3 regions of the Metapseudomonas boanensis genome follow, and region 1 is predicted to be linked to each of the others. Evidence: predicted binding sites of a transcription regulator. Region 1 holds the regulator's gene; each other region holds the start of a gene.
What was found. Region 1 encodes FliA, which starts transcription of late flagellar genes. Its sites were predicted from a motif close to CTAAAGTTTNNNNNNNNNNNGCCGNTAA; they were not measured.
Positions count from the first base shown of each region.

Region 2: a site for FliA is predicted at 3,723-3,750, ahead of OXH74_RS00635 (methyl-accepting chemotaxis protein). Genes of this name have one in related genera too.
Region 3: a site for FliA is predicted at 3,080-3,107, ahead of motA (flagellar motor stator protein MotA). Genes of this name have one in related genera too.

Region 1 covers NZ_CP113889.1:5,134,222-5,141,276, reverse strand. Annotated here, with positions in the region: gene flhB (flagellar biosynthesis protein FlhB) at 1-492, shown strand, start outside; gene flhA (flagellar biosynthesis protein FlhA) at 777-2,900, shown strand; gene flhF (flagellar biosynthesis protein FlhF) at 2,916-4,262, shown strand; gene fleN (flagellar synthesis regulator FleN) at 4,325-5,167, shown strand; gene fliA (RNA polymerase sigma factor FliA) at 5,164-5,910, shown strand; gene OXH74_RS23960 (chemotaxis response regulator CheY) at 5,993-6,367, shown strand; gene OXH74_RS23955 (protein phosphatase CheZ) at 6,387-7,055, shown strand, end outside.
Region 2 covers NZ_CP113889.1:129,763-136,817, reverse strand. Annotated here, with positions in the region: gene OXH74_RS00645 (OprD family porin) at 1-514, shown strand, start outside; gene OXH74_RS00640 (amino acid permease) at 568-1,983, shown strand; gene OXH74_RS00635 (methyl-accepting chemotaxis protein) at 2,130-3,695, opposite strand; gene acnA (aconitate hydratase AcnA) at 3,944-6,634, opposite strand; gene rlmM (23S rRNA (cytidine(2498)-2'-O)-methyltransferase RlmM) at 6,858-7,055, shown strand, end outside.
Region 3 covers NZ_CP113889.1:1,229,578-1,236,632, forward strand. Annotated here, with positions in the region: gene rsgA (small ribosomal subunit biogenesis GTPase RsgA) at 31-1,062, shown strand; gene motB (flagellar motor protein MotB) at 1,122-2,162, opposite strand; gene motA (flagellar motor stator protein MotA) at 2,173-3,024, opposite strand; gene OXH74_RS05715 (HDOD domain-containing protein) at 3,144-4,667, shown strand; gene rhdA (thiosulfate sulfurtransferase) at 4,713-5,528, shown strand; gene asd (archaetidylserine decarboxylase) at 5,554-6,420, shown strand; gene OXH74_RS05730 (molecular chaperone) at 6,569-7,055, shown strand, end outside.

The sequences.
Region 1 (7,055 bases):
AGCAACAAGCAGAAGCTGATGATGACCAAGCAGGAAGTGCGCGATGAGTACAAGGATTCCGAGGGTAAACCCGAGGTCAAGTCGCGCATCCGTCGCATGCAGCGCGAGATGGCCGAGCGGCGCATGATGGCTGCCGTACCGCAGGCCGATGTCGTCATCACCAACCCTACGCACTTTGCCGTGGCGCTGAAGTACGACGCCGAGAAGGGCGGGGCGCCAATGCTGTTGGCCAAGGGCGGCGACTTCACGGCGCTGAAGATCCGCGAGATCGCCCAGGAGAACAAAGTGATGGTGCTGGAGTCTCCGGCGCTGGCGCGGGCGGTTTACTACTCCACTGAACTGGACCAGGAAATCCCCGCTGGGCTTTACCTCGCGGTCGCCCAGGTGCTCGCTTACGTCTACCAGCTCAAGCAGTTCCGTGCCGGCCGGGGCAAGCGCCCGGCACCGCTCAACGACCTGCCGATCCCGCCGGATTTGCGGCGGGACGAGTGAACCCCGGAAAGCAGCACGGATAACGCCTTCTCCCTCTGGGAGAGGGGCCGGGGGTGAGGGATGCCGAGCTTGGGGGGAAGCATGAAAAGCAGGCTTGCGGTGTGCATCCACGAACGGACCCGCTCCCACGGCAGTCCTGGCAGAACTTTCCTGCCTGAAACCCCGAAGAAACAATCCCTTACCCAAGTTGGAAGGCTTCTTGCAGAGGCCCGCTGATGACCGAGTCTTGTGTCAAAAGATTGGATGGGCGGAGCGCCAATCCGTGATGGGGTAGGGGAGCAGCAGTGGATCGTACGCAACTGATCGGCAATGTCCGCAACAACCTGGTGGGCATGGGGCGCGGCAACCTTGGGGTGCCGCTGCTGGTGCTGGTGATGCTGGGCATGATGACGTTGCCGGTGCCGCCTTTCCTGCTCGACGTGTTCTTCACCTTCAACATCGCCCTGTCCATCGTCGTGCTGCTGGTGTGCGTCTACGCCATGCGGCCGCTCGATTTCGCCGTGTTCCCCACCATCCTGCTGGTGTCTACCCTGCTGCGCCTGGCGCTGAACGTGGCTTCCACCCGCGTGGTGCTGCTCCACGGCCAGGATGGCCATGACGCGGCCGGCAAGGTGATCCAAGCCTTTGGTGACGTAGTGGTGGGCGGTAACTACGTGGTCGGTGTGGTGGTCTTCGCGATCTTGATGATCATCAATTTCGTCGTGGTCACCAAGGGCGCCGGGCGCATCTCCGAGGTCAGTGCGCGCTTCACCCTGGACGCCATGCCTGGCAAGCAGATGGCCATCGATGCTGACCTCAACGCCGGTCTGATCGACCAGGGAGAGGCCAAGAAGCGCCGAACCGAGGTGTCCCAGGAGGCGGACTTCTACGGCTCCATGGACGGTGCCAGCAAGTTCGTTCGCGGCGACGCCATAGCTGGCCTGCTGATCCTGTTCATCAACCTCCTCGGTGGTATGGCCATCGGGATGGCCCAGCACGGCATGAGCTTCGCCGACGCTGGTCGCATCTACTCGCTGCTGACCATAGGTGATGGCCTGGTCGCACAAATTCCCTCGCTGCTGCTGTCCACCGCCGCGGCCATCATGGTGACTCGAGTCTCCACCTCGGAGGACATGGGGCAGCAGGTCAATCGGCAGATGTTCGCCTCGCCCAAGGCCCTGGCCGTGTCGGCCGCGATCCTGATCGCCATGGGCCTGGTGCCAGGCATGCCCCACGTGTCCTTCATCGGCCTGGGCCTGGTGGCTGCTGGCGGTGCCTGGTGGATCTGGCAGAAGCAGAAGAAGGTCAAGGAAGAGGCCGTGCAAGAGGAGATACGGCAGCAGGAGCTGCTGCCTGCCCAGCGCGCCCAGGAAACCAAGGAGCTGGGTTGGGACGACGTCACTCCCGTTGACCTGGTGGGCCTGGAAGTGGGGTATCGCCTGATTCCTCTGGTGGACCGCAACCAGGGTGGCCAGCTCCTGGCGCGGATCAAGGGCGTGCGCAAGAAGCTCTCCCAGGAGATGGGCTTCCTCATGCCCTCGGTACACATCCGCGACAACCTCGATCTGTTGCCCAACGCCTATCGCCTGACCCTGATGGGGGTCAGCGTGGCCGAGGCCGAGGTCTATCCGGACCGAGAATTGGCGATCAATCCCGGCCAGGTGTTCGGCACCCTCAATGGCGTGGCCGCCAAGGATCCGGCGTTCGGCCTGGAAGCGGTGTGGATCGACGCCAGCCAGCGCGACCAGGCGCAGTCGCTCGGTTACACGGTGGTGGACGCCAGCACGGTGGTCGCGACGCACCTCAACCAGGTACTACACAAGCATGCCCACGAGCTGCTCGGCCACGAAGAGGTGCAGCAGCTGATGCAGCTACTGGCCAAGAGCTCGCCGCGGCTGGCGGAAGAGCTGGTGCCGGGCATGGTGTCGCTGTCGACCTTGCTGAAGGTTTTGCAGGCGCTGCTGCAGGAGCAGGTGCCGGTACGCGACATCCGCACCATCGCCGAGGCCATCGCTAACGTCGCGCCCAAGAGTCAAGATCCCGCCGCGCTGGTTGCGGCAGTACGTGTGTCGCTGTCTCGCGCAATCGTGCAAAGCATTGTGGGACTAGAGCCCGAGCTGCCTGTGATCACCCTGGAACCAAGGTTGGAACAGATATTGCTGAACAGTCTGCAGAAGGCTGGTCAGGGTTCGGAAGATGGCGTTCTCCTCGAACCTGGCATGGCTGAAAAGCTGCAACGTTCCCTGGTGGAAGCGGCGCAGCGCCAGGAAATGCTTGGCAAGCAGGCGATCCTGCTGGTGGCTGGGCCGATCCGGGCGATGATGTCGCGCTTTGCCAGGCTCGCCGTGCCAACCATGTACGTGCTGGCCTACCAGGAAATACCGGACAACAAGCAGGTCACCATAGTCGCGACTGTGGGCCAGAACTAACCGAGGTCAAGGACCATGCAGGTCAAACGCTTCTTCGCCGCCGATATGCGTCAAGCCATGAAGTTGGTGCGTGATGAGCTGGGCGCTGATGCGGCCATCATCGGCAATCGCCGGGTTGCCGGTGGTGTCGAGCTGACCGCTGCGTTGGACTACTCCCTGCCTGCTGCCGCTCCGAGCAAGCCTAATCCGGCCCTTGAAGCCGAGCTACGCAAGACCCAGACCCGCATTGCCGAAGCCCAGGCCGAACTGACCACGCGCGCCCAGGCTGATGCTGGCAAGGACCGTCAATTATTCGCCGGCGAGCCGCTGGTGGCCATCGAGCCCGAACTGCCGGAATCGGCCCTGGCGGCTGCACTGAGTCGCCCACGCACCATCCCGGCGGCCATGGCGCCAGCCGAGCCCGCTATTACGGCACTCGACCATGTTGCGCTGGATGCCATGCGTTCCGAACTGAACGGCCTGCGCGAACTCATCGAAGTCCAGCTCGGTTCCATCGCCTGGGGGCAAATGCAGAATCGCCGTCCGCAGCAGGCCGGTCTCTGGCGTCGCCTGCAGCGCATGGGGTTGCCGGCCGAGCTGGCACGCACGCTGCTGGAGAAGGTCGGTAACGTCCTGGAACCGCGGCAGGCCTGGCGCATGCTGCTGGCCCATCTGGCCCACGCGATTCGCACGCCACAGAACGAGCCACTGGAAGAGGGTGGCGTGATTGCCCTGGTCGGCCCTGCCGGCGTGGGCAAGACCACCACCCTGGCAAAGCTCGCTGCGCGTTACGTGCTGAAGTACGGTGCCCAGAGCATTGCCCTGGTCAGCATGGACAGTTACCGAATCGGTGCCCAGGAACAGTTGAAGACCCTGGGGCGTATTCTCAACGTCCCGGTAACCCTGGTCGATCCCGGTCAGTCCCTGACTCAGGCCCTCGCACCGCTGGCGCGAAAACGTGTCGTGCTGATCGATACCGCCGGCCTGCCGGCCAACGATCCGGCCTTGGCCATGCAGCTCGAAGCACTGGCCAGCCGTGGTGTGAATGCCCGAAATTATCTGGTGCTGGCCGCCACTAGCCAGAACCAGGTGCTCAAGGCCGCTTACCACAGCTACAAGCGTTGCGGCCTGTCCGGCTGCATCCTGACCAAGCTGGATGAGTCGGCAAGCCTGGGCGAGGTTTTGGGGCTGGCCATCGGCCAGCATCTCCCGGTAGCCTATCTGGCTGACGGGCCTCGAATTCCGGATGATCTGCAGGTTCCGCGCAGCCACCAGCTGGTGAGCCGCGCCGTCAGTCTCCAGGCGCCGGAAGACCCGAGCGAAGAAGCCATGGCAGATATGTTCGCCGGCCTTTACCAGAATCCGGCGAGACGTGTCGGTTGAAGAATCCTGAGCTGCTCGTATCGGGCAGTCCTAGACAGCCAAGTGGCCCAGTCCCTAACAAGGTGTTTGAAATGGGTAATATGCATCCCGTACAGGTGATCGCGGTGACCGGCGGCAAAGGTGGCGTCGGCAAGACCAATGTGTCGGTGAACCTTTCCCTGGCGCTGGCCGAGCTAGGCCGCCGGGTCATGCTGCTGGACGCTGACCTCGGCCTGGCCAATGTCGACGTCCTCCTCGGTCTCTCGGCTAAGCGCACCTTGGCCGATGTCATCAATGGCGAGTGCGATCTGCGTGACGTGCTCCTTCAAGGCCCTGGCGGTATCCGCATCGTGCCGGCGGCTTCGGGCACCCAGAGCATGGTGCACCTTTCGTCGATGCAGCATGCCGGGCTGATCCAGGCCTTCAGCGATATCAGCGACAACCTCGACGTGCTGGTCATCGATACTGCCGCCGGCATTGGCGACTCGGTCGTGAGCTTCGTTCGTGCCGCGCAGGAAGTGATCGTGGTCGTCTGTGACGAACCCACGTCCATCACTGACGCCTACGCGCTGATCAAGTTGCTCAACCGCGATTACGGCATGAATCGTTTCCGGGTGTTGGCCAACATGGCTCACAGCCCCCAGGAAGGCCGCAACCTGTTCGCCAAGCTGACCAAGGTCACCGACCGCTTCCTCGACGTCGCACTGCAGTATGTGGGTGCGATTCCCTACGACGAATCGGTGCGCAAGGCCGTGCAGAAGCAGCGAGCCGTCTACGAGGCGTTCCCGCGCTCCAAGTGTTCCCTGGCATTCAAGGCGATTGCGCAGAAGGTCGACAGCTGGCCGCTGCCGGCGAACCCGCGCGGCCACCTTGAGTTCTTCGTCGAACGCTTGCTCAGGCAGCCCGCTGCGGATTCTCCCGTATGACACCAGCGAGCGGACTGCGTATGTACAGTAAGACTCAGGCGCGGGACTCGCAGCACCAGTTGATCGAACGCTATGCCCCGCTGGTCAAACGCATCGCCTATCACTTGCTGGCGCGTCTGCCGGCCAGCGTGCAGGTGGAAGATCTCATGCAGGCCGGGATGATCGGCCTGTTGGAGGCCTCGAAGAAGTATGACGGCGGCAAGGGGGCGAGTTTCGAGACCTACGCCGGTATCCGGATTCGAGGCGCGATGCTGGACGAAGTGCGCAAGGGGGATTGGGCTCCGCGCTCGGTCCACCGCAACACGCGCATGGTCAGCGACGCCATTCGCACTATCGAGGCGCGGACGGGGCGTGATGCCAAAGATCAGGAGGTCGCTGCCGAACTTGGATTGAGTCTCGATGACTACTACGGCATCCTGAGCGACACCTTGGGCAGCCGTTTGTTCAGCTTCGACGACCTGTTGCAGGACGGCGAGCACGGCGGGTTACCCGAGGACACCGGTGTCACCCAACTCGAACCTTCGCATGACTTGGAAGAAGAACGTTTCCAGGCCGCGCTGGCCGATGCCATCGCGCACCTGCCGGAGCGCGAACGCCTGGTTCTGGCGTTGTATTACGACGAAGAGCTGAACCTGAAGGAAATCGGTGAAGTGCTTGGGGTAAGCGAATCGCGAGTCAGTCAGTTGCACAGCCAGTGCGCAGCACGCCTGCGTGCCCGGCTCGGCGATTGGCGTGCGCGCTGAATGGCGTACCGGTTTGACGATTGAATGACGTACCCGGAAGAGGGGCGTTTAAGACTGTACGGAGGTCGACTTGGACAAGAACATGAAAATCCTCATCGTTGACGATTTCTCGACGATGAGACGCATCATCAAGAACCTCTTGCGCGACTTGGGCTTCACCAATACCGCCGAGGCCGACGACGGCACCACGGCGTTGCCGATGCTGCACAGCGGTAATTTCGATTTCCTCGTGACCGACTGGAACATGCCCGGCATGACCGGCATCGATCTGCTGCGCGCGGTGCGCGCCGATGACCGCCTGAAGCACTTGCCCGTGCTGATGGTCACCGCTGAAGCCAAGCGCGACCAGATCATCGAAGCGGCCCAGGCCGGCGTGAACGGCTACGTCGTCAAGCCCTTCACTGCTCAGGTATTGAAGGAAAAGATCGAGAAGATTTTCGAACGGGTCAGTGGCTAGTGCCGGCCGCGAGGGTGCCATGGACCAGAATCAAGCAATGCTGGGAGACTTCGAGTCGACCCTGAAAGACCGTGCGCGGGAATTGGTGGATAGTCTCGAGCGAGGCAATTTCACCGATGCAGTACAGCTCATCCAGGAGCTCAACCAGGTCCGTGATCGCGGCCTCTACCAGGAAGTCGGCAAGCTCACCCGCGAACTGCATAACGCCATCGTCAATTTCCAGATCGACCCCAAGCTGCCCCTCGCCACCGAGATGTCGCAGATCGCGGATGCGACGGACCGTCTTTCCTACGTGGTGCAGATGACCGAGCGTGCCGCCAACCGCACCATGGACCTGGTGGAGGAGAGCACGCCGCTGCTGGGTGGACTGAGCGACGAGGCGCAGCAATTGGGCGAGGAGTGGGGGCGTTTCATGCGTCGGGAAATTGGCGCTGACGGCTTCCGCGAGTTGGCCCGTCGCATCGAGCAATTCCTTACCCGCAGCCAGCGGGATACCGGCACTCTGTCCGGCAAGCTCAACGACATCCTGCTGGCACAGGACTACCAGGACCTCACCGGCCAGGTGATCAAGCGCGTGACGCAGTTGGTCACTGAAGTGGAGAGCAACCTGGTCAAGCTCGTGTTGATGGCCAGTCAGGTGGATCGCTACGCGGGCATCCAGCACGACCATGCCGCGCTGCGCGCCGAA
Region 2 (7,055 bases), 710 kb from region 1:
AATCGACAACACCACTTGGTCGCTTTCCAGTCGTTACAGCCAGGGCCCGCACAGCTTGACCTTGGCTTACCAGCGCGTGCATGGCGATGAGCCCTTCGACTACCTGGGCTTCGATCGTCAGCCCGGCACTTCGATCTATCTTGCCAACTCGGTGCAGGTTGTCGACTTCAACGCCCCCAACGAACGTTCCTGGCAGATGCGCTATGACCTCGATATGGCGGCGTTCGGCGTACCGGGACTTAGTTTCATGACTCGTTACGTGAGCGGCGACCACATCGATGACAGCCATTACGACGGTGGCCCCAATGGCGCCTATGGTCGTTATGGCGGTGACGGCAAGCGCTGGGAACGCGACATTGAGCTGCGCTACGTGGTCCAGGACGGGCCGGTAAAGGACCTGTCCGTGCGGCTGCGCCAGGCCAGCCTGCGCTCGTCGGCCGAACTGGCGCGGGCTGACACAGCGGACAACAACGAGGTCCGCGTCATCCTGGAATATCCGTTGAGCCTGCTGTAGCGCCCGGATCGGATGCTTCTGCTTTCAATAATCACAAGACTCAGAGACAAGAAATGAACGAATCCAATGGTTTCCAGGCGATCGCCGGGCGTGAGAAGGGGCTGCGGCAGCAGTTGACCAGCGCCCAAATGAGCATGATCGCGATCGGCGGTGCCATCGGCACTGGTCTGTTCATGGGCAGCACCTTCGCCATCGGTTTCGCTGGCCCCAGCGTGCTCATCAGTTATGCCATCGGCGCCCTGATCACCTTGTTGCTGATGGGGTGTCTGGCCGAGATGACAGTTGCCCATCCGACTTCGGGGTCCTTCGGGGCCTATGCCGAGTTCTACGTCAGCCCGCTGGCAGGCTTCCTGGTGCGCTATGCATATTGGGCCGCGATCGTCCTGGCTGTGGGCACGGAGGTCACGGCGGTTGCCTTGTACATGAAATTCTGGTTTCCGCAGGTCGCGGAGTGGGTCTGGATCCTGTCGTTCTCTGCCGGTCTGGTGCTGATCAACGCGATCAGTGTGAAGACCTTCGGTCGCTTCGAATACTGGTTCTCGGCGATAAAGATCAGTGCCATCGTCGGATTCATCCTGCTTGGTGCGTACCTGGTCTTCGGAGTCAGCGGAAACGGCTATGGTGTACATCTCTATAGCGCCCATGGCGGGTTCTTCCCCAATGGCATCCATGGCATGTGGATTGCCGTGATCGTCTCCATCTTCAGCTACCTGAGCGTCGAGATGATCGCGGTGGCGGCCGGTGAGGCAGAGGATCCGCAGCACGCCGTGAAGCAGGCCTTCCGCGCAACCCTCGTGCGCCTGGTGGTGTTCTATCTCCTGACCCTGGCGCTGATCCTCGCCATCGTGCCCTGGAATACAGCGGGGACGGGCACCCAGAGCCCCTTCGTCACCGTGATGCAGGAAACCGGCATTCCCGGTGCAACAGGGCTGCTCAACTTCGTGATTCTGGTAGCGGCTGTCTCGGCCATGAACAGTCAGCTCTACACCACCACTCGGATGATGTTCAGCCTGTCCCGTGCTGGCCATGCGCCCAAGGCCATGGGGCGACTGAGCCGAAACGGCGTTCCGCTCAATGCCCTGATGCTGTCCTGTGTGGGCATTGCGCTGGCGACGCTGGTGAACCTGATCTATCCGAAAGAATCCTTCTCTCTGATGATGGCCGTCTCCATGTTCGGTGCGCTGTTCGCCTGGATGATGATCTTCCTGACTCACTATCGCTTCCGTCGCTACCACGAGCGCAGTGGTGGTCTGCAGCTTTCGTTCCGGATGCGCTTGTTCCCCTGGACGACATTGCTGGGGCTGGGGCTGATGGTGGCGATCCTGGTGACCACTGCATTCACCGAGGTATTCAGGATGACGCTGGTGTTCGGCGTGCCGTTTCTAGTGGTGTTAGTGGTGGCCTACCAGTTTGGTCTGCGCAAGCGCTCAGCCGCGGGCGAGGTGGCACTGGAGCCGTCGTCGAGCTGACGCATGTTCAGGCCTTGAGATAAAGCCATGGCCCCAGCAGGGGCCATGGCTTTTTGTACTACGGAGAAGCCTGCGATGAGCTCACCAACAAAAACGCCATCGCCTCGAACCGGGGTGATGGCGTTCTTGCTGACGCATGGAAATGCTTAGCGGTTGAAACGATCCACCAGCGAATATTGTCCTTGAGCGGTATTGGTCAGCTCCTCGCTGAGCAGGGCTGTACGCTGGGCTTCGCCCGAGGTCTGGTCGGCCAGGTGTGCAATGCTGCTGATGCTCTGGTTTATCTGCTCGGCCACTGCGCTCTGTTCCTCGGTAGCGGCGGCGATTTGATCAGCCATGTCGGCGATGTTGGCAACCGCATCGCTGATGCCAGCCAGTGCCTGGTCGGCCTGTTGCACTCGCTCGACGCCCTCGTCTGCCTGGCGACGACCGTTCTCCATGGTGAGCACGGCTTCTTCGGCGGTCTTTTGCAGTTGTGCGATCAACTGGTGGATCTGCCCGGTGGACTCCGCTGTACGCTGTGCCAGCTGGCGTACTTCGTCAGCCACCACAGCAAAGCCGCGGCCCATTTCACCGGCCCGGGCGGCTTCGATTGCTGCGTTGAGCGCCAGCAGGTTGGTCTGATCGGCGATACCCTTGATCACGTCGACGACACCGCCGATTTCATTACTGTCCTGGGCCAGGCGGGTGACGGTCTCACCGGTTTCACCCACCGACTGCGACAGGCGCTGGATGGCTTCGCGGGTTTCAGCTGCGATGGTCCGGCCCTGGCTGGTCAGGCGGTTGGCTTCCTGGGTTGCATCGGCTGTGCGCTGCACATTGTTGGCGACTTCCTGGGTGGTGGTCGCCATCTGGTTCACGGCGGCGGCGACCTGCTCGGTTTCTACGCGTTGGCGCTCCAGCCCGTCGGAGCTGTTGTGCGCGAGGGTGTCGGCCTGGCGGGCCTGTTTGGTCAGGTGCTCGGCAGTATCCTGCAGGCGGGTCAGGCAAGTCTTCAGGCGAGCTTCCTGGCTGAGCATGGCCATCTCAAGACGGCCTTGTACGCCTCGGCTGTCGGTGTACATCTGAGCGATCAGCGGGTCAGAAGTGGCCTGCTCGGCGAGGTGGAGCAACCGTTTGATACCCCGATTCTGCCAAGCCAGGCCGATCAGACCCAGCGGTATCGAGAGGAGGGCTGCCGCCAGGAATCCCCAGTGGGAATTGAGCCAGGCGCCAATCAGGAAACCGATCTGGCTGATCAGGATGAAGGGCAACCAATCCTGCAGGACCGGCAGCCACTGATCCCGTTTTGGAATGGGGGATTTGCCGGAGTTGATGCGTTGGTAGAGCGCCTCGGCACGGCGAATCTGCTCAGCCGTCGGCTTAACGCGCACGGACTCGAAGCCGGTGATCTGGCTGCCTTCAAAGATGGGGGTGACGTAGGCATTGACCCAGTAGTGGTCGCCATTCTTGCAGCGGTTTTTGACGACGCCCATCCACGGGCGGCCTTTCTTGAGCGTGGCCCACATATGGGCGAACACCGCCGGCGGCACATCGGGATGTCGCACCAGGTTATGGGGGGCGCGAATCAGCTCTTCTCGGTTGTAGCCGCTGATATCGATGAACGCGTCGTTGCAATAAGTGATGACGCCCCTGCTGTCTGTGGTGGAGATCAGTCGCTGTTCAACGGGGAATATGCGCTCACGCTGGGTGATAGGTTGGTTGTTTCTCATGGTGTTTTTCCGGAAGGCCTGCTGCTTGTATCGGCATCCAGGCGCTAAGGTTGAGCCTTTTTTCGACGGCGCATTCTAAAGGGTTGGTTTCCCTGGGCGCGGTGCAATGAGCGTGGAGTGTCGTTGTCAGGCGGGTGCTGGCGCAGATGAATATCAGGGGCAGCAGTCTCGCGACGAGTGGGCACTGTCAGAAAGCGTGGGGCGCTTCGGGGCTCGGACAAATGTGCCGAGCCCCGAACCGCAGCGGATCAAGCCGCCAGCATCTGCCGCAGCACGTAGTGCAAGATGCCGCCCGCCTTGAAGTACTCCACCTCGTTCAATGTGTCGATTCGGCAGAGTAGCTGGACCCTGTCCTGCGTGCCGTCCTCGCGAGTGATCTCCAGTGTCAGGGGCATGTGTGGCTTCAGGTTGGCGCCTGTCAGGCCAAGGATTGCCAAGGTCTCCCGGCCGGTCAGGCACAGCGTCGTGCGGTCATTATCTGCTTCGAACTGCAACGGTAGCACGCCCATGCCCACCAGGTTGGAGCGGTGGATTCGCTCGAAGCTCTCCGCGATCACAGCTTTGACGCCCAGCAGATTGGTGCCCTTGGCGGCCCAGTCACGAGAGGAGCCGGTGCCATATTCCTTGCCGGCCACAATCACCAGCGCAGTTCCCTCCGTCTGATAGCGCATGGCTGCGTCATAGATCGCCAGCTTCTCACCACTGGGAATGTGCAGGGTATTGCCACCTTCCTCGCCCCCGAGCATTTCATTCCTGATGCGGATGTTGGCGAAGGTGCCGCGCATCATCACTTCATGGTTGCCGCGTCGTGAGCCGTAGGAGTTGAAATCCTTGGGCTCCACACCATGTTCTCGCAAGTAGCGACCAGCTGGGCTGTCGGCCTTGATGTTGCCGGCAGGGGAGATGTGATCGGTGGTGACCGAGTCGCCCAGCAGGGCGAGGATGCGCGCTTGACGCACATCCTCCACTTTGGGAGGGGCTTTGGAGATGTCCGCAAAGAATGGCGGATGCTGGATATACGTGGAGTCTGCCTGCCACGCATAGGTGTCGGATTCCGGCACAAGGATGTTGCGCCACTGCTCATCGCCAGAGAACACCTCGGCGTATTCCCTGCGGAACATCGCAGTGTCGACTTTCTGGATCGCCTCGGCGATTTCCTTCTGGCTGGGCCAGATGTCCTTGAGGTACACCGGCTTGCCCTTCTGGTCCTGCCCCAGCGGCTCCTGGCTGATGTCCAGACGTACGGTGCCGGCCAGCGCATAGGCCACGACCAGTGGTGGGGATGCCAGCCAATTGGCTTTCACCAGCGGATGGACGCGACCCTCGAAATTGCGGTTGCCCGAAAGCACCGAGGCGACCGTCAGGTCGGCCTGCTGGATTGCCTGCTCAATGGGCGCCAGCAGCGGTCCGGAGTTGCCGATGCAGGTGGTGCAGCCGTAACCCACCAGGTTGAAGCCGAGTTGGTCGAGGTAGGGCGTAAGACCGGCGGCCCTGAAGTATTCGGTCACCACCTTGGAGCCAGGGGCCAGCGAGCTCTTGACCCAGGGTCTGCGGGTCAGTCCCTTCTCCACGGCTTTCTTGGCGACCAGGCCGGCGGCCATCATCACGCTTGGGTTGGAGGTGTTGGTGCAAGAGGTGATGGCTGCGATGACCACGGCGCCATTTTCCAGCGGATAGCGTTGCCCGTCATCTTGCTCGACCAGCACGCTTGTGGCGACAGGAGCACCCCCGGTCTTGAGTTGCAGGCCGAGCAGGTCATCGAAGGCCTTCGGTACCTGCGGCAGCGGCACGCGGTCTTGCGGGCGCCTGGGGCCTGCGAGGCTGGCTTCGACACTGCCCAGGTCCAGCGCCAGGGTGTCGGTGAAGAATGGCTCATGGCCCGGCTCGCGCCACAGGCCCTGGGCTTTGCTATACGCCTCGACCAGTTGCACCGTTTCTTCTGAGCGGCCAGACAGGCGAAGGTAACCCAGGGTGATGTCGTCAACTGGGAAGAAACCACAAGTGGCGCCATACTCCGGTGCCATGTTGGCAATCGTGGCCCGGTCGGCCAGTGGCAGGTCAGCGAGGCCGTCGCCATAGAACTCGACGAATTTCCCCACTACACCCTTCTTGCGCAGCATCTGGGTAACGGTGAGGACCAGGTCGGTAGCGGTGATACCCTCCTTCAACTTGCCGGTGAGCTTGAAGCCGATCACCTCCGGAATCAGCATCGACACCGGTTGGCCGAGCATTGCCGCTTCTGCTTCGATGCCGCCGACACCCCAGCCAAGCACGCCGAGGCCGTTGATCATGGTGGTGTGGGAGTCTGTACCGACTAGGGTGTCGGGGTAAGCCCAAGTCTGCTCGTCCTCTTCGCAGGTCCAGACGGTGCGGGCCAGGTATTCCAGGTTGACCTGGTGGCAGATGCCAGTGCCGGGCGGTACCACGCTGAAGTTGTCAAAGGCTTGCTGGCCCCATCGCAGGAAGGCATAGCGTTCGCCATTGCGCTGCATCTCGATCTCAACGTTCTCCTCGAAGGCAGCCGGTGTGGCGAAGCGGTCCACCATCACTGAATGGTCGATCACCAGATCCACGGGGGAGAGCGGGTTGATCCGTTGTGGATCACCGCCCGCAGCGGCCACAGCCGCGCGCATGGCGGCCAAGTCGACGACTGCCGGTACCCCGGTGAAATCCTGCATCAGCACTCGCGCCGGGCGGTACTGGATCTCGCGCTCCGAGTTGCGTGGACCAAGCCAGGCGGCCATGGCTTTCAGGTCGTCACTGGTGACGGTCTCGTCGTCCTCCCAGCGCAGCAGGTTCTCCAGCAGCACTTTCATCGACATCGGTAACTTGTCGATCTGGCCAAGGCGCTTGGCCGCCTCCGGCAGGCTGAAGAACTGGTAGGTCTTGCCTGCAACTTCAAGGCTGCGATGGCAATTCAGGCTATCTAGCGAAGGCATCGTAAATCTCCTCTGGGCCCACACAGCATGGGCCGGCTGCACGTGCGGAGCTTTACAAACTAGCTCTGCTTGGCGGGCCTCGCCATCTCAGCCGACCGAGAGGGTGGCCAGGAAGTTCCCGGGGCCCGCGCATTCGCAGGACTTTGAATGAAGGATTTTGCTGATTGGGATGTGTGAAAACTGCCGCGGCGGAACTATAGTGCGCGCCCAGGAGGAGCCCCCGATGAACACTTTGCTGTTGCACTGCCGCCCCGGTTTCGAAGGCGAGGTTTGTGCCGAGATTTCCGAGCAGGCAGCGCGTCTGGATGTGGCTGGCTATGCCAAGGCAAAACCGAACAGCGCTCATGCCGAGTTCATTTGCAGCGAGCCCGGTGGTGCCGAGCACCTGATGCGCCGTGTGCGCTTCAACCAACTGATATTC
Region 3 (7,055 bases), 1.8 Mb from region 1:
CTCGCGCCGATTTTTCCAAGCGGATCCCTCATGGCCAAACGCCACCTAACGCGCCGGCAAAGCTGGCGCATCGAAAAGATTCAGGAAGAGCGCGCTGCCCGGGCAGCCAAGCGCGAGTCACGTGCGCTCGATGAACTCGAGGGCGGCGACCTGGGGCACGAGCAAACCGGCCTTGTAATTGCGCACTTCGGCGTGCAAGTGGAGGTGGAGGCACAGGAAGGCGAACTGGCTGGCCAGATTTTCCGCTGCCACCTGCGCGCCAACCTGCCAACCCTGGTCACCGGAGACCGTGTGGTCTGGCGCTCGAGCAACCAGGGTAGCGGGGTGATCGTCGCCCAGCTGCCGCGCACCTCCGAGCTCTGCCGCCCGGATATGCGAGGCCTGCTGAAGCCGGTGGCCTCTAACGTCGATCAGATCATCATCGTCTTCGCCCCGCTCCCTCATCCGCACGCCAACCTGATCGACCGCTACCTGGTGGCAGCCGAGCACGCCGGCATTCGCCCCCTGCTGCTGCTGAACAAGGCCGACCTGGTGGACGAGCAGAACAGCGCCATGCTCGATGAACTGCTGGGTGTCTATCGGCATCTCGGCTATCCGCTGCTGGAAGTTTCCGCCCGACAGGGTGGCGGCATGGAGGAGCTCCAGACGCTTCTGGACGGTCACATCAGCGTGTTCGTCGGGCAATCCGGTGTGGGCAAGTCATCCTTGGTCAACAGCCTGCTGCCGGGCGTGGATACCCGCGTCGGCGCACTGTCGGAAACCACCGGCAAGGGCACCCACACCACCACCACCGCGCGCCTCTTCCACTTCCCTGGCGGTGGCGAATTGATCGACTCCCCTGGCATCCGCGAATTTGGCCTCGGCCACGTCAGCCGCGATGATGTGGAAGCCGGCTTCATCGAGTTCCACGACCTGCTGGGCACCTGCCGATTCCGCGACTGCAAGCATGACCGCGAACCCGGCTGTGCGCTGCTCAAGGCACTGGAAGACGGCCGCGTCCATGCGCAGCGCATGGCCAGCTATCGGCACATCCTCGCCAGCCTCCCGCAGGACGAGTATTAACGCAACGGTGCTTGAATGAAAAAGGCCACGCATTGCGTGGCCTTTTTTGAGGATTTGGATCACTGCCCCTTGGGCTCGTCCATATTCAGAACACCATCCTCGAAGATATTCAACTTCTGCCTCAATTCGCGCGGCTGGGCAGGCGCCGCCCCGGTATCCGGCAGTGCCGGCTCGGCAGCCGGCGGCTGCACCTCGGGGGCGCCTGGCGCCTGTTTGCCTTGCTCGGCCTCGCCTTCGCCCTCGATGGCGCGCTGAGCCTTCCTGGTGAGTACGGTGATGTCGATCCGGCGATTGACCGGATTGAACGGATCCTTGCGATCGAACAGGGCCGAGGAGGCATAGCCCACCACGCGAGCCACCTGCTCGTCCGGGTAGCCCCCGGCAATCAGGGCGCGGCGCGCAGCGTTGGCGCGGCTCGACGACAACTCCCAGTTGCCGAATTCACCATCGCCCGCGAACGGTTTCGCGTCCGTGTGGCCACTGACACTGATCTTGTTGGGCACAGCCTTGATAGTCTCGGCGAGGATCAGCAGGATGTCTTCGAAGTACGGTTGCAGACGTGCGCTACCCAGATCGAACATCGGTCGGTTGGCCGCATCCATGATCTGGATGCGCAGTCCGTCCTGGGTGATCTCGAAGAGGATCTGATCCTTGAACTTTTGCAGTTCGGGATTCTCCTCGACCTTGGTCTGGAGCTCCTGCAGGAGCAGTTCAAGTCTCTCACGCTCGATCTGCTCGGCGAGGGTCTCGACCTGGTCGGCATCGACCTTTTCGGCATCAGTCGAATCGACCGCCGACTCCTGGGCGTCAGGCGCATCCTTCAGTTCAGGGTTGAGCGTGCGGTCCGGCGCCGGCGTCGGCGTGCCGCCCAGGTCGATCACGTAGGGGCTGGCGCTTTCCGTGAAGCCGATGGGGTCCTTGAAGTAACCGGAAATGGCTTTCTTCTGTTCGGGCGTCGCCGAAGACATCAGCCAGAGCACCAGGAAAAAAGCCATCATCGCCGTCGCAAAATCAGCAAAGGCAATCTTCCAGGCGCCACCGTGGTGACCAGCGGCATAGCGCTTTACGCGCTTGACGATGATTGGCTGGTTGTTCTCCATGACTCAGCCTTCAACTGCCACGCACGGCCTGCTCGAGCTCGCTGAAGCTCGGCCGATGCGCCGGGAACAGCACCTTACGCCCGAACTCCACGGCCAGAGACGGCGGCATGCCGGAGGCCGATGCCACCAGGCACGCCTTGATAGCCTCGAAGACATTGAGTTCCTCGCGCGCATCATGCTCGAGGGAAACCGCCAGCGGGCCGAAAAAGCCGTAGGCGGCGAGAATGCCGAGGAAGGTCCCCACCAACGCCGCGCCCACATGCTGACCAAGGGCAGCCTGCTCGGCTTCACCCAACATGGCCATGGTGACCACGATACCCAGTACCGCGGCCACGATCCCGAAGCCCGGCAGGCCGTCGGCGATTCGGTTGACCGCATGCGATGGATGTTCCAACTCTTCCTTGAGGCTTGCCAGCTCCATGTCGAACAGCCCCTCGAGCTCGTGGGGCGCCATGTTGCCGGACGACATGATGCGCAGGTAATCGCAGATATAGGCCGTCATCCGCTCATCCTTGAGGACGGACGGGTACTTGCTGAAGATCGGGCTGGCAGCCGCGTCCTCGATATCGGCCTCGATGGCCATCATCCCTTCGCGGCGGCTCTTGTTGAGGATCTCATAGAGCAGGCGCAGCACTTCCAGATAAAAACCGTGGGAGAAGCGCGTGCCGAACATCTTCAACGACTTCTTGAAGACATGCATGGTCGTACTGCCGGGGTTCGCCTGGAGGAAGGCTCCCAACGCGGCACCGCCAATGATCATAACCTCGAAGGGCTGAATCAATGCGGCGATCTTGCCATGGGACAGAATGTAACCGCCGAGCACGCTGGCGAATACGACGATGATGCCGATGATTTTTGCCATAGAAAGGGGGGCTTGAAGAGTTAGTCGCAAGGGTTATGAAAAACAACCCTTCTAATTATCGGAAATTATGCGCCAGACTATAGCCTGTTCAGGCGAAAAGCCAGATTGGCGCCTCCCTCATGTCAACCACAAAGCCCATGCCGCGTAGCCTCGAGTCCTGGATCAAACACCTTGATGGCGTGCGCCTGCCGGTTCCGGCAACCTGCCATGAGCGGGTTCGTCGCGCCTTGGGCGACAGCCGTCGCTCACTGCGCGAGATCGCGGAGTTGACTCAGGACAGCCCAGCCCTGGCGCTCAGCCTGCTTCGCGAGGCCAACTCTTCCAGCAACATGCTGGCAAGCCCGGCGGAAAGCTTGGAAGTCGCGTTGACCCGCGTGGGTCTGAAGCGCGCAGAAACACTCCTTAACCGCCTGCCAGCCGTCCACGAGAGCGACATTCCACAAGGCCTGCGCCAACTCCAACTGATTGGCCAGCACGCTGCGCAGCAGGCCAGCGGTCTGTTCGCGGCGCGCCTGGCAAGGCTCTGGCAGGAGATTCACTGGAACAGCCTGCTCTTCCTTTCGCCCCTGTGGCCATTGCTGGCCAGCCAGCCGCAACTGTTCGAGTCCTGGGAGCAGCGGGTACTGGGCAAGGGCGAGCCGGCCCGCACGGTCGAGTTGGAGCTTCTTGGAGTTCCACTGCTTACCCTGTGCCAGGCAGTAGCCGAGCATTGGCGACTTCCCGAATGGATCATCCAGGGTTACCGCCTGCTGAACAGCGACCGTCGGATGCTGGTCAGGGCACTGCACGTGGCCCGCGACAACGAACACCCCCTGCATCAGCAACAACTGCTTGATGCCGACCCCACGCTACGCCGCTGGCTGACCCAGCCCAGCAATACCATCCTGCTCGCCAATGGTCTGGCACTTTCCGCCCACGATGGCTGGAACTGCGGACACAGCCTGCGCTGGCAGCGCCTGACGGGATTGTTCCTGCACCTGCCTCTGGCCGAGCTGCAGCAGCAAGTCCACCAACACTCCGTATCCAGCGCCCACCAGCACGCGCGCAACGACCTCTGGCATCCGGCACTGGCCCTTCTCTGGCCCTGGAGCCGCCGACGCCTGCAAGCCGAGCCAGCGGCAGCGCCGGCGCCTTCGTCCCAGGCCATGGAAAACTGGCGCAAGCACTGCGCCGAGTTGCTGCGCGAACCCAGCCCCTATACCAACGTGGTTCAGTTGGCGGCTTGCGCACGGGATGCGCTGCAAGGCTGTGGCATGCGCCGCGCCCTCCTCCTGCTGGCCGACCGGAATCACAACCGCTTGCTTGCCCAGCAATCGGCCGGTCTGCCTGCAGAGGCGAACCGCCTGCAGCTGGACCCGAGCCAGAGTCAGGTCCTGCGCCGCCTGCTGACCCAGCCTGCCCAGCTGCGCCTGGGACCGGACAACTTCACCCAGTTTTCGCCGCTGTTGCCCGGACAGATCAAGGAGCTATTCCCCGGGCACCACCTGCTGCTGCGTTCCATCGCGATCAATGGTCGCACGGTCATGCTGGTGATCGCCGACCAGAATGGCGCACCCTTTTCCGATCTCAGCTTACGCGCCTTCACCAAGACCGCGCAGTGCATCGAGCGAGCGCTCGGCAACTTCGCCAATCGCGGCCGCTAGGCTTTCCGCTACAATCCGTTCCTTTTGCCCAATCCGGAGGCTCCCATGCCTGCCTTCCCCTCACTTGCTCTGGTCATTGAACCAGCCGATCTGGCGCAATACCTGGGCGCCAGCGACCTGATCCTGGTGGATCTCACCAGCGCCGCCCGCTATGCCGAAGGCCACCTGCCAGGGGCCCGCTTCGTCGATCCGAAGCGCACCCAGCTCGGCCAACCGCCGGCTCCGGGCCTGCTGCCCGCCCAGGCGGACCTCGAAGCACTGTTCGGGGAGCTTGGCCATCGCCCAGAGGCGACCTACGTGGTCTATGACGATGAAGGCGGCGGCTGGGCCGGTCGCTTCATCTGGCTGCTGGACGTCATCGGCCATCATCGCTACCACTATCTGAACGGCGGCCTGCACGCCTGGCTCGCCGAGGGTCGCGAAACCACCCAAGACATCCCCGCACCAGTGGGCGGCCCGATCAGCCTGACGCTGCACGATGAACCCACCGCGACGCGCGAATACCTGCAAGGCCGCCTGGGCGCTGCGGACCTGGCCATCTGGGATGCCCGCAATCCAAGCGAATACAACGGCACCAAGGTACTGGCTGCAAAAGCCGGGCACATCCCCGGCGCGATCAACTTCGAGTGGACTGCCGGCATGGACAGGACCCGGGCCTTGCGGATTCGTGAAGACATGGCCGACATCCTGCGCGGACTGGGCATCACCCCGGATAAGGAAATCGTCACCCACTGCCAGACCCACCATCGCTCCGGCTTCACCTATCTGGTCGCCAAGTCCCTCGGCTACCCAAGGGTGAAGGGTTATGCCGGCTCCTGGTCCGAGTGGGGCAACCACCCGGATACTCCCGTCGAGGTCTGAGACTTCCGCCCGCCAAGGACTCCCCATGAAAGAACGCCTATTCATCATCAGTCAGTACCTGCTGCCCCATAACCTGCTGTCCCGCCTGGCCGGCTGCATCGCCGAGTGCCGCGTGCCCTGGTTCAAGAACGCCTTCACCACCTGGTTCGCCAAGCGCTATCAGGTGAACCTGAGCGAAGCCGTGGTCGAAGATCCCCAAGGCTACGAACACTTCAATGCCTTCTTCACCCGCGCCCTCAAGCCAGGGGCACGCCCACTGGATAGAACCCCGGGCGCAATCCTGTGCCCGGCCGATGGAGCCATCAGCCAAGTGGGTAGCATCGAGCACGGGCGCATCTTCCAGGCCAAGGGGCACAGCTTCAGCGTGCTGGAGCTGCTGGGCGGTGATGCCGAGCGCGCAGCTCCCTTCATGGGTGGCGAGTTCGCAACCGTCTACCTCTCGCCAAAGGACTACCACCGGGTCCACGCCCCACTGGGCGGCACCCTGCGCGAGATGGTCTATGTACCGGGCCGACTGTTCTCGGTGAACCAGACCACGGCTGAAAACGTTCCGGAACTCTTCGCCCGCAACGAGCGCGTGGTCTGCCTGTTCGATACCGAGCGTGGCCCCATGGCGGTCGTCCTGGTCGGCGCGATGATCGTTGCCTCGATTGAAACCGTGTGGGCTGGCCTGGTCACCCCGCCAAAGCGTGAATTGAAGACGTTCAGCTACGACGAGCAGGCGCGAGCGCCGATCACGCTGGAGAAAGGCGATGAGCTCGGGCGCTTCAAGCTCGGTTCGACTGCCATCGTCCTGTTCGGACCCGACCAGATCAGCTGGGCCGAAGGAGTGTGGCCAGGCAGCCAGGTAACCATGGGACAGCTCATGGCTCTACCCAAAACCACCAGTTGAACCTGGGCGCCTGGACGAGGCATGCCCCCGCCCAGGTGCTTCACCGCACCAAGGCCCAACCTTGGGATCTGCTGCCTGAGCTGGCGGATGCTGGTAGAGTGCAGAAACTGCGCTAAAGCGCCTTGAGACTTCGGAGTTGTCGAGTCGGATGGATTACCAGAGCCCTCACCTGCTATTGCGTGTCCCCACGCCAAGCAAGCAGAGCCTGTCCTTCTGCGACGCCACTCCGCGCGGCCTGACGCGCTGGATCTCCCATCTGCCCAAGGCCAACCTTGGCGAAACGGCACGGCAGCTCTACCAATGCCTGGCCGAACTGAACCAACTGGTGACCCCTTCGGAGAATCGACTGCAGCTCCTCGAACTGCTTCGTCCCGAGGTGCACTTCGTCTGCTTTCACCTTGAGCGGCATTTCCTCAACCAGGCGATTGTCCTCGACGAACGTCCGCGCAAGGTAGCCAGCCTTTGCCAGGCGCTGCAGAACCACCTGGCCATCGGTTACAAGCTCATTGTCGTGCACGAGGCCCCTCGCCCGGGACGCGAGCGCGAGCGTGCACAACTGCTGACGGTCGCCGTGCAGCGCGCAATGCACAGCCTCAACGGTCCGCTGATTCGCTCCAGCCAGTTGTACTGCCCTG